2 regions of the uncultured Sphingopyxis sp. genome follow, and region 1 is predicted to be linked to the other one. Evidence: predicted binding sites of a transcription regulator. Region 1 holds the regulator's gene; the other holds the start of a gene.
The links. The regulator LexA, encoded in region 1, represses DNA repair genes until DNA is damaged. The targets are predictions, from matches to a motif close to GTTCCNCNCTTGTTCT.
Positions count from the first base shown of each region.

Region 2: a site for LexA is predicted at 1,865-1,880, ahead of QZL87_RS05625 (DUF6771 family protein). Genes of this name have one in related genera too.

Region 1 is NZ_LT598653.1:2,278,007-2,283,565, reverse strand. Features, by position in the region: gene QZL87_RS10520 (ComEC/Rec2 family competence protein) at 1-1,891, shown strand, start outside; gene lexA (transcriptional repressor LexA) at 1,845-2,528, opposite strand; gene QZL87_RS10510 (molybdopterin molybdotransferase MoeA) at 2,593-3,783, opposite strand; gene moaC (cyclic pyranopterin monophosphate synthase MoaC) at 3,780-4,253, opposite strand; gene trpC (indole-3-glycerol phosphate synthase TrpC) at 4,568-5,353, opposite strand; gene trpD (anthranilate phosphoribosyltransferase) at 5,350-5,559, opposite strand, start outside.
Region 2 is NZ_LT598653.1:1,261,506-1,267,064, reverse strand. Features, by position in the region: partial or broken gene QZL87_RS05635 (ATP-binding protein) at 1-72, opposite strand, end outside; gene QZL87_RS05630 (RNA-directed DNA polymerase) at 138-1,259, shown strand; gene QZL87_RS05625 (DUF6771 family protein) at 1,662-1,856, opposite strand; gene QZL87_RS05620 (lytic transglycosylase domain-containing protein) at 1,963-2,529, opposite strand; gene QZL87_RS05615 (S26 family signal peptidase) at 2,517-3,047, opposite strand; gene QZL87_RS05610 (helix-turn-helix domain-containing protein) at 3,040-3,270, opposite strand; gene QZL87_RS05605 (DUF2285 domain-containing protein) at 3,437-3,700, opposite strand; gene QZL87_RS05600 (helix-turn-helix transcriptional regulator) at 3,801-4,010, shown strand; gene QZL87_RS05595 (DUF2285 domain-containing protein) at 4,014-4,349, opposite strand; gene QZL87_RS05590 (DUF6499 domain-containing protein) at 4,402-4,761, opposite strand; gene QZL87_RS05585 (phytanoyl-CoA dioxygenase family protein) at 4,767-5,559, opposite strand, start outside.

The sequences.
Region 1 (5,559 bases):
GTGCGGGATGGTCGCCGCGGGGCTTTTGCTCGTCTGGCTGCGCGCGGTCTGGGTCGCCGCCCCGGTGCTGGCTGCGCCGGCGACGACCGAATTTTCGGCGATCGTCGAACGCGTCGAGCCGCTGCCCGCAAAAGGGAAGATTCGCATTCTCGCTCTGCCGCAGCGGCGGAGCGACCTGCCGCCGCGCGTGCGCCTGACGCTGCGCGGCGAGCAGGCGGCGGGCCTCGCCGAGGGCGAGGCGATCGGGGTTCGTGCGCGGCTGATGCCGCCGCCGGTCGCGAGCCTGCCCGGCGGCTATGATTTCGCGCAGCGCGCCTGGTTCGACGGCATCGGTGCGGTCGGGACGGTGCTCGGCGAGGTTGCGCGCGCGCCGGGGCGCGGCACGGCGCGGCCGTCGGTGCGTGTGCGGCCGAGCGCGCATATCCATGGGCAGATCGAAGGGTCGGCGGGGGGCATCGCGGCCGCGCTCGTCACCGGCGATCGCGGCGCGATTTCCGAGGCCGACGAGGAGGCGATGCGCCGCAGCGGGCTGGCGCATTTGCTGTCGATCAGTGGGCTGCACGTCACCGCGGTCGTCACTTTTGCGATGCTCGCCGCGATGCGGCTGCTTGCGCTGAGCCCGCGGCTCGCGCTCGCGGGCATTGTCCTGCCGCTCGCGGCGGCGACGGGGGCGCTTGCGGGCGGGGGCTATACATGGCTCGCGGGAGCCGAGGTGCCGACGCTGCGATCGTTCATCGCCGCGCTGCTCGTGCTCGCCGCCTTGCTGATGGGGCGCGAGGCGCTGACGCTGCGGCTCGTTGCCGCGGGGGCGCTGATCGTGCTGGTCTGGCGGCCCGAGGCGCTGGCGGGCCCGAGCTTTCAGCTGAGCTTCGCGGCGGTAACGGCGATCATCGCGCTTCATGAGAGCCGGCGGATGCAGGCGTTCATGGCGCGCCGCGAGGAGCCGTGGTTGTTCCGGCTGGGACGCGGCGTGGCCGGATTGCTGATCACCGGGCTCGTCGTCGAGGTCGCATTGGCGCCGATCGCGCTGTTCCATTTCCACAAGGCGGGACTCTACGGCGCGCTCGCCAATGTCGTCGCGATCCCGCTCACGACCTTCGTCATCATGCCGTTCGAGGCGCTCGCCTTGCTCTTCGACAGCGTCGGCCTCGGCGCGCCTTTGTGGTGGATTGCCGAGCAGGCGTTGCGCGCACTGATCGCGCTGGCGCATGGCGTCGCCGAGGCGCCGGGCGCGGTTGCGACGCTGCCGAGCTTTCCGCCTTGGGGCTTTGCGCTCGCGGTCTTCGGCGGGCTGTGGATATTGTTATGGCAGACGCGCTGGCGCCGGGCGGGGGCGGTACCGCTGGCGGTCGGGATGGCGGCGCTGCTCGCCGCGCCGCGCCCCGGCCTGCTCGTCACCGGCGACGGGCGGCATATCGCCGCCGCACTGCCCGATGGCGGCTATGCGCTGCTGCGCGACCGGGCGGGCGATTATGTTCGCGATACGGTTGCCGAGGCGGCGGGGGTCGATGCGCCGCTTCTGGCGCTCGCCGACCTCGATCATGTCGAGTGCAATCGCGATTTCTGCCGCTGGGCGCAGGGCGAGGGCGTGGCGCGGCGGATCGTCCTCGCCTCGCGCGGGCGCGACCGGATCGAGGGCGCCGACATGGCCGCTGCGTGCGCCGCCGCCGACGTCGTGATCAGCGACCGCTGGCTACCGCGCGAATGCACGGGGCGCTGGATGACGATCGACCGCGACAGCCTTGCCGAAACCGGCGGGCTGGCAATCTATCTGGGCGAAGCGCCGGAAGCCGTCGCCACGCTGAAAGCGGGCGACGAGCATCCGTGGCGCCGGCCGCAGCAGCTTAGTGGTAACGACGAAGCAGTCCCGACAGCCGCCCTTGCACGATGACGCGCTCGGCGGGGTAGCGTTGCGGTTCATAGGCGCTGTTGGCGGGATCGAGCCGGATCATCTGGCCTTCGCGGCGGAAATATTTGAGCGTCGCATCCTGTCCGTCGACGAGCGCGACGACGATGTCGCCCTCGCGCGCGGTGCTCGCCTTCTGGATCAGCGCATAGTCGCCGTCGAAGATGCCCGCCTCGACCATCGAATCGCCCGACACTTCGAGCGCATAATGTTCGCCCGAGCCGAGCAGCGCGGCGGGGACGGCGAGATTGTTGTGATCTTCGAACGCCTCGATCGGCACGCCCGCGGCGATCTTGCCGTGCAGCGGCACTTCGACGATGTCGTTCGCCGCGATCGGCCGCATCGCGGGCGGGCTCTTGCGCAGCGGGACGATATTGTCGCGATCGTTGCGCACGGCGGGCTTCGCCGCTTCGGGCACCTTGAGCACCTCGAGCGCGCGGGCGCGGTTGGGTAGGCGGCGGAGAAAACCCCTTTCTTCCAAGGCACTTATCAGCCGGTGGATGCCCGATTTCGACTTGAGGCCGAGCGCCTCCTTCATCTCCTCGAACGAGGGCGAAATGCCGCTCGCGTCGAGGCGCTGCTGGATGAAGTGGAGCAGTTCATGCTGCTTCGCGGTCAACATCGGTCGTTCTCCATGATGCCATATCGGACATAGGGAGAACGATAGTGGAACAAATCGGAACTTGTCAAGCGATGACGATATAGTCCGCTGCCGCGCCGGCCGCGCGCGCGCGGGCGCCGATGTCGCGGATCAGCAGCGCATTGGCCGAGGCGAGCGGCAGCGTGCGGCCGCTTTCCTGCCCGATCATGGGGATCAGCCGGCCGCTTTCGAGTCGCGCGCGCAGATAGTCGCGGCGTGTCCCGCCCTCGCCGAGCGGCGCGGCGAGCGGTGCGCGATGCACCGCGGGCAGCGGATCGGCCGCCCCGGCGAGGTGGCGGACGAGCGGCAGCAGGAACAAGGTCGCGGTGACGAAGGCCGAGGAGGGATTGCCGGGCAGGCCGAGCAGCACCGCGTCGCCGAGCGTTCCGGCGATCAGCGGCTTTCCGGGCTTCATCGCGATCTTCCAGAAATCGAGCCGCCCGCCAGCGTCGTCGAGCGCGCCGCGGACATGGTCGTGATCGCCGACCGACGCGCCGCCGACGGTGACGATGACGTCGTGACGTCGTGCCAACTCCTTGAGAATGTTCGCGAGCTTCGCGCGGTCGTCGGGGGCATGAAGGGGCAGGACGGGCGCGGCGGCTTCTCCGGCGAGCATCGCGGCGAGCATGACGCCGTTGCTGTCGGGGATGCGGCCGGGCGCGAGCGGGCGTCCGGGCGGGACGAGTTCGTCGCCGGTCGTGACGATCGCGACGCGCGGGCGGCGGCCGACGGCGAGCTGGCCCGCGCCGCTCATCGCCGCCGCCGCGATGGCGCCGGGGGTCAGGCGCGTGCCCGCGGGCAGCAGGCAATCGCCGGCGGCGAAATCGGCCGCGCGGGGCCGGACATGGCGTCCGCGCGCGCCGGGGCCGTCGCGCGTCAGCGTCAGCGCGTCGCCATCGCGCGCGACATCCTCCTGCACGATGACCGTGTCGGCACCGGGGGGGAGCAGCGCGCCGGCGAAGATACGCATCGCTTCGCCGGGGCCCACGCTGCGGCCGGGCGCGGCGCCCGCGGCGCTTTCGCCGATAACGGTCCACGGGCCGGGCAGGTCGTCGAAGCGGATCGCATAGCCGTCCATGGCGGAAAGCGGTGCTTCGGGCTGGTCGCGCAGCGCGACGACATTGTCCGAAAGATGGCGTCCAGGCGATTCGGAAAAGGCGATATTCTCGCTGCCGAGCGGTTCGCGTAGCGCGAGGAGCCGCGCCTGCGCCTCCTCGACGGCGAGCAGGCCGCTCATTCGGCGCGCCAGTCGCCCGAGCGGCCGCCGCTTTTTTCGAGGAGGCGGATGTCGCCGAGCACCATCGCGCGGTCGAGCGCCTTCGCCATGTCGTAAAGGGTGAGGAGCGCGACCGACGCGGCGGTGAGCGCCTCCATCTCGACCCCCGTCGGCCCCGTCGTCTGCGCGACGGCAGTAACCGCGATACCCTTGTCTTCCCACGCGAAATCGACGCCGATCTTGGTCAGCGCGAGCGCGTGGCAGAGCGGGATGAGGTCGGCGGTGCGCTTCGCCGCCATGATCCCGGCGATGCGCGCGGTCGAGAGCACGTCGCCCTTGGGAGCGTTGCCGTTGCGGATCGCTTCGAGGGCCTCGGGTGACATGGCGATGCGGCCGCCCGCGACGGCGCGGCGCTGCGTCGCGGGCTTGGCGCCGACGTCGACCATGTGCGCGGTGCCGGTCGCGTCGAGATGAGTCGGTTTGGGTGTCATTGCCGGAGGACGGAAGCAAGGCGGCGGGCGAAAGGCAAGGGGGATGGGGGGCGGGCTGGTAGTTGCTTTAACGATTATCGTCACCCCGGACTTGATCCGGGGTCCATTCGCACGGGCGTCGGAAGAATGGATCCCGGATCAGGTCCGGGATGACGAATGTCTGAGACCGACCGATTGCGGCCTCTTACATTGTCATCCCCGCGAAAGCGGGGACCCAGAGCGTGCGTAGGCTGATCCCGCACTGGGTTCCCGCTTTCGCGGGAATGACGAAGGTAGAGAACGGCAACTCCCCACCCCAAAGCGGAAATCGCCCGTCAGCCTTCCAGCAGCGCCCTGGTTGCCGCCGTGACGTCGTTCTGGCGCATCAGGCTTTCGCCGACGAGGAAGGCTTTGACGCCGCTTTCCGCCAGTCTTTGACAGTCGGCGTGGCTCGCGATGCCGCTTTCGCCGACGAGCAAAGTGCCCGGCGGGACAAGCTTCGCGAGGCGTTCGGTGACGGCGAGGTCGGTTTCGAAGCTTCTGAGGTCGCGGTTGTTGACGCCGATCAGGCGCGATTCGAGCCGCGAGAGCGCGCGGTCGAGTTCGGCTTCGTCGTGAACCTCGACCAGCACGTCCATGCCGCGTTCGAGCGCCGCGGCCTCGATCTCGCGCATCGGGCCGTCGTCGAGCGCGGCGACGATGATCAGGATCGCGTCGGCGCCGATCGCGCGGGCTTCGGCGACCTGCCACGGGTCGACCATGAAATCCTTGCGGAGCACGGGGAGGGGGCAGGCGGCGCGCGCGGCGACGAGATAATCCTCATGCCCCTGAAAATATGACGCGTCGGTCAGCACCGACAGGCAGGCCGCTCCGTGCACCGCATAGGCGCGGGCGTGGTCCGGAGGGTTGAAATCCTCCCTTATCAATCCCTTGGACGGCGATGCTTTCTTGATTTCGGCGATCAGCCCGAAGCCGCCGGCGTCGATCTTCGCCTGAAGCGCCTTCGTGAAACCGCGAACCGCGCCGGCGTCGATCGCATCGAGATCGGAGACGGAGCGTAGCGCACGGCGCTCGGCGACTTCTTCGGCCTTGGTCGCAAGTATCTGGGTTAGCTTGTTCATTTATAGGCGATCCAGCAATTGAGCAGCGCGTTGGCGAGGCCCTTGTCGATCGCCTCGGCGGCTTCCTCGACGCCTTCGAGCAAGGTCGCGGCGGCGCCCGCGACGACGAGCGCCTCGGCGGCGTTGTAGAGCACCGCGTCGCGATAGGCGCCGGGCTCGCCCTGCAGCAAGCCGCGGAGCGCCCTGGCGTTATATTCGGCGTCGCC
Region 2 (5,559 bases), 1.0 Mb from region 1:
GAGCCGCGACAGCTGCGCCGCCAGGGTCCCGCCCTTGCCGATCCGGGTCTCCTCTTCGAGGCGTGTCACCACCTTGGGCCTTCCACGGCAAATCCGCTTCAAAGGTTGATCGACGGGCGAACTCTGCCAATCTTTTCATGAACCGCCTCGATCTAATCTTGCGGGCAGGTCAGGATGGCCAGACAGTAGGTATACCGGTCGGGCCGGATGCCTCGCGTTACATCGCAGAAGTGATCGGTACGGCGATAGACCGAGAGTTCGTATCACGCGGAGGCGCGACTGGCTGTGCCGTACTACGCCATGTAGATGACGTGTGGATCGGCGCAGACTCGCATGCAACGGCCGAGGCCGCGTTGTGGAAATATCGCGAGGCAATTAGGGCGTTCGAACTCGATATCAACGAAGCCAAGACGCAAATCTATTCCGAAAGCTTCCGGTACTCGGATAGCTGGCCGACTGACTTGGCCTCTCGAATCGAATTCGCTTTAGATTCGCCGTCGCGCCGCGTGTCAGAGCGCCTGCGCGCCGCTCTGGAACACGCATTTTCATTAACTTCTGCGGCCAGCGACGATGGAATTCTCAAATACACCCTTCGCTATCTCGACAAGTCTACGCTCCCCGCGGGCCAATGGGCAGTTGTCGAGCCATTTCTGAAGCGTGCCGCCGTTCATTACGGTCACACAGTTGACTACGTGGCCCGCATCATTGTTTGGCGCCACCTCGCCAAGCGGGATCTCGACACTGACGCTTGGGGCACCATCCTGGTTGGTCTACTCGACCGGCACGGCCGACTAGGTAATGACGCCGAGGTCTGTTGGGCGCTTTATGCCGCGCTACGCCTCGGCGTTACGATCCCAATCGGAACTGCGTTAGAGGTTGTCAGGAACTGCGGTGCCATGTCCATAGTAGCTCTCCTGTCGACAGCTTACGCCGGATTTGTGGATCGAGCCATTTTCGAAGCGACCGAGAACGTGATCATGGGAGAAAGCGCATCCGGCCCGTACTGGCCAGTGTTTCTTGAGTGGCGTGTACGCGATTGGCCAGAGGGAGTGTTCTTGCTCCCAGACAATGACCTCATTGAAGAACTCATCGAGCAGAGCATTTCAATCTTTGATGCGGGTAAGCTTCCATCGGTATTTCGTGACGTCGACGAGAATGATTTCGGCGAGGTCGACCACGCTATCGAGCAGCGAAGTAGCTACGACGGCGACTGGGACGACGAAGAGGAGGAGGAAGACGACATCTCCGTCAACTTTTAAGACGGCTACCCGCGAAAGGTATTTCCTGACGATGACGCTGGCCGACTGGACAGCTGCTTATTGCCCGTCAGCGTTTCAAAGGAGCCGTTCCGGTTCGTCCGACTTAGGAGTCGTTCTCCTGCTTCCGGTGACTGTCCGCTTTCAGGTCCCAGTCGCCAGCCTGCATACGGCCGACTTGAGGCGCGAACCAGCCGCAAACCGCTTCGCCGTGTGTACAAAACTGCATACGCGCTGCTCGATAAACGGAACTTTCGAGGTGGAGTATATCTGCGAGGCGACTGGATGGAAGGCGTTCGGCCTGTCGGTGGAGACGGGTGTCAGTGACGGGCGAATTGCCTCTCCTCCTGGCGGATCGGCTGTCCCGATAGACCACGCCGGATTTTCGCTACGATCCTGACCCTGTCACAAGAGCAAGGCCGGCTGGTCGGCGGCGGACGCGCCGACCCAGCCGGCCTCGATCGCCGCGAGGATGACGCGGGCGAGCTCGTGCGCGGCAACGGTGCGGAAATGCGGCGCGGGCGCGGTGATTCCAACGCGCGCCCAGCCGGGTGCAGTGAGGATGGCTTCTGCCATACGACTCGGGTTGATTTGTTCCACTGCCCTTTAGAACATAAAGAGAACATAATCACAATGAGGTTGCGGCGAGCCGAAGGCGGGCACGCGTCCCACGATCCGGCAGCACAGGAAATCGGTGCTGTCCGCCCTATTGGCGAATGAAGAAAATCCGCTGGGCGCTGATACGCGCATCGGCTTCGGCGCCCTGATGCCGTGGCGAGGCGAACAGCGGCGCACTCAGCGGCGCTGAATGATCGGCGACGGCGACCATATAGGCACGCGTCTCGCCGGGAAGCCTCGATCGTCCGGCAAGCCAGGCCGAGTATCGCGCCGGTCCTGCGTTATATGCGCCGAACAGACCCGGATAACCGAAACGGTCATACATCAGTCGCAGATAATAGGTCCCAGCCAATATATTGTCGCGCGGCGCATGGGGGTCATGTCCCAGTCCGAGCCGCGCGCGCATGTCGGCCCATGTCCCAGGCATGAGCTGCATCAGTCCCATTGCCCCGGCAGGACTGACAATCGGGCGGCCGTCCAGCGTCGTGCGCCCGCCGCTTTCCGCGCGCATGACGCGCTCGATCCATTCGACCGGGATGCCATAGCGCGCGGATGCCTCGACGATGTATGGCTGCCAGCGATCGACCGGCTCCGCCCTAGCGGGCACTGCCATGACCAGCGCGAGCGCGGCGAACGCGATCCTCACCGCCGCCACAGGAGCCGCGCCCGCCCGACAATATCGTCCGCATTGCTCACGCCGAAATAGCGCCCGTCGAACGACGCAGGGCTATCGGTCATCAACAGGAAAAACTCGCCGCGACCAAGTTCGGCGCAGCCCGACCACCGCGGCATCACCCTACCCGCGCCGTCGCGATCGAGGCGGCGCGCGACGAGCCGCCCGTTGACCATGACGCGCGCGCCGATCGCGCAGACCTCATCGCCGGACGCGGCGGCAACGCGCTTCACCAGCGGGACATTCGCCGGAAGATAATGCCGCCGCGCCGCCATCATCCGAAACTCACCCGGCACCCGCGCGATCACCATGTCGCCGCGCGCGAGCGCCGCGCCGTCACCGACCGCATAGAGGCCGACCGGCGCGCTGGCGCTGGCGTTCCAGACAAGGCGCGGGCGAGGCTCGACTATCAACGTCGCGGCGAGCGCCGCCGCGAGGCCGCCGCAGCCGATCGCCCGTCGGCCGAGCCGCCGCCGCATGACCGGTGCCGGGTCAGTCATCGCCCGGCGCTCCATCCTGCCCGATCGACCAACTATCGAGATCGTCGATATGGTATCGGATGCGCCGGCAATGGCGGCGGAAGCACGGGCCGGTGCCGCGCGTGCGATGCACCTGCAAGGTCCGCAGCGAGACGCCGAGATAATGGGCGGCCTGCTTGGGACTTAGGAAGGGCGAACCTCGCTTTGCCTCCTTCGCCCGCTCAATGCTGTCGTCACTCTCCATCCTGTCTCTCGCTCCGTCGCGCCGTGCTGGCGAAAGGGGGAGGATGAAGCGCCGTTCGCGTCCACGAACGTGTCGGAATCAGGATCGCGGATTCCGACACCGTAGCGGACGAATAGCCAAGTCGGGGTGCTGCCTCGTCGGGCCGCGTCCGTGCGGCAACCGGCGCCTAAGCGGCAAAGCCGCCGTCGACGAACCAATGGGCGCGGTCGAGGTGCGATTGCCAGCAGCGTTTCGCGGCGGCCATGTCGACCTCGATGTCGAGTAGCAGGATGTCGGTCGCGGCCTCGATCCAGTCGAAGCCGTCGCGCTCGGCATCGAGCAGGCGGGCATAGGTTAAGATTTGCGAGCGGTCATAGTCGGTAAGGGCATCGCCCGCCGGGGCGCTCGGCGCAACGAGCGGCGGGATGTTCAAATGAGACTTGGTCGGCACGATGCGCCTCCTATGAAACGACCTCTCTCGCCCCGCCCCTATAACGAATAGGAACGATCATTCCTAGAACGATCATTCCTTTCGGTTGATCTACTTGTAGATGGATTTGAAGGATGTCCTTGCCACAAATCTTCGGCGCATTCGGAACGAACGCGGCAAGACTCAAGAAGAGATGGCGCACATCCTCGGAATCAGTTCGCGCTATCTCGGGTCGATCGAGCGCGCGCGTGTCTCGCCAAGCGTTTCGCTGCTCGGAAAGTTCGCGGTCGCGCTGAAAGTCGATCCCTGCCACCTGATCCAGCGGCAATGACGCTCAGGAAAAGATGCTCCGCGGCCCCGCGTTCCAGATAGCTAATGCCGCGGTTCTAAGACGCCGCGCGGCCGATTTGGTCGACTCCCCGCGACCGGGCCAGTCGCTCGCGCGAACGAAGGCTTCTCCGATGGTTCGCAGCGAAGCCCCCTCGCCCAAGGCGTCGATGACGCGCAGCGCCAGCACGGTGCGGTAAAGGCGCGGCCGCGTCACCGCTGCGAGCGGCTGGCCGCGCGTCAGCGCGACCAGGCGCCGGAACTCGGCAAGCTGCCTCGGCGCGATAGCGACGGTGAAAGGAAAAATCAGCCGATCGAGTGGCAACGGCTCGACGCTGCTCACAATGTCGATGCGGACGCCGTGATGAACGCCGCCAATAGCGGCATGAAGCCGTCTATCTCCCGCGACAGCGAGGCAGGTCGCGAGCAAAGGCGCGGCATCGGCGCGGGTCGCGCCTCGCGTGGGCCGGGCGCGCAGCACCGATGGATCGAAAGCGGCCGACCAAAGCAGGCGGGCGGCGGACGCAGGCCGGCCCGGTTCCTCGGCGAAAGTGAAGCCCCCAACGCGCGGTGAACGCGGTATCGGCGGCGGTCAGCGGGCCGTCGCCCGGATCGCCGCCGACGGGATAGTCGGGATCGCGGCGCAGCAGTTCCCACGCGAGGCCGCGCGCGCCAGTGGCGGCGAGCGCGGTATAGGCGCGGGCATCGCGCCAGCTTCCGGGCGGCAGGACCGCGCGCGTCTCGATCGCCGGCATGACTGCTATCCGTCGCCGCGCTGCGTCTGCACATAGGCGCGCAGGGCGTCGGCCTGATCGGGACGAAGCGCATCGGCGGCGGCGACATGATCGGGCCTTTCACCCGCGAACAGCCAGGAGGGGCAACGCCCTTCGACATTGCCGAGATTGGGACGATGCTGCGCGTAGCCGACCAGCGCGGCCAAATCCGGGTCGAAATGCCGCGCGACCTCGGGCGGATAGACCAGCCATTGCAGTTCGAAGGGCTTGAGCCAGCCAAGGCAATAGCTGACGATGATCCCGCGCCGCGGGGCGTCGCTCACATTGGCGCCCGCACCGTGCAGCGTCCCGCCGAGCCAGATCAGCGCGTCGCCGGGTTCGCAGGTCGCGGCAACGGCGGCGCCTTCGTTCGCATCGCCGTCATAGGTGAGCCGGTGACTGCCCGGCCATAGCCGGGTCGCGCCATTCTCCACGGTGAAGGACGAGAGCGGCCACATGACGTTGACCTGAAATTGATGCCCGCCCTTGATCGCGGGCCATAGATCATGGTCGCGGTGCGGATATTGGGCGAGCGCGCCGGGGTGTATCTCGACGGCTTGTGTCAGATTGAGCGCGATGCGGTCGCAGTTTGGCGACAGGATACTTTGAGCCAGCGGAAGAATTGCGCCGTGCATGACCAGCGCGCGGGTCGCGGGCGCGCGGGTGAGCAGCCGCCCGAAACGCTTGGTCCGCTCGCCGAAGAAGTCGCCGACGCAATAGGGCGTCGCCGCGAAATCATAGTCGAGCGAGGAATCTATCGCGTCGATCTGATGGGCAGGA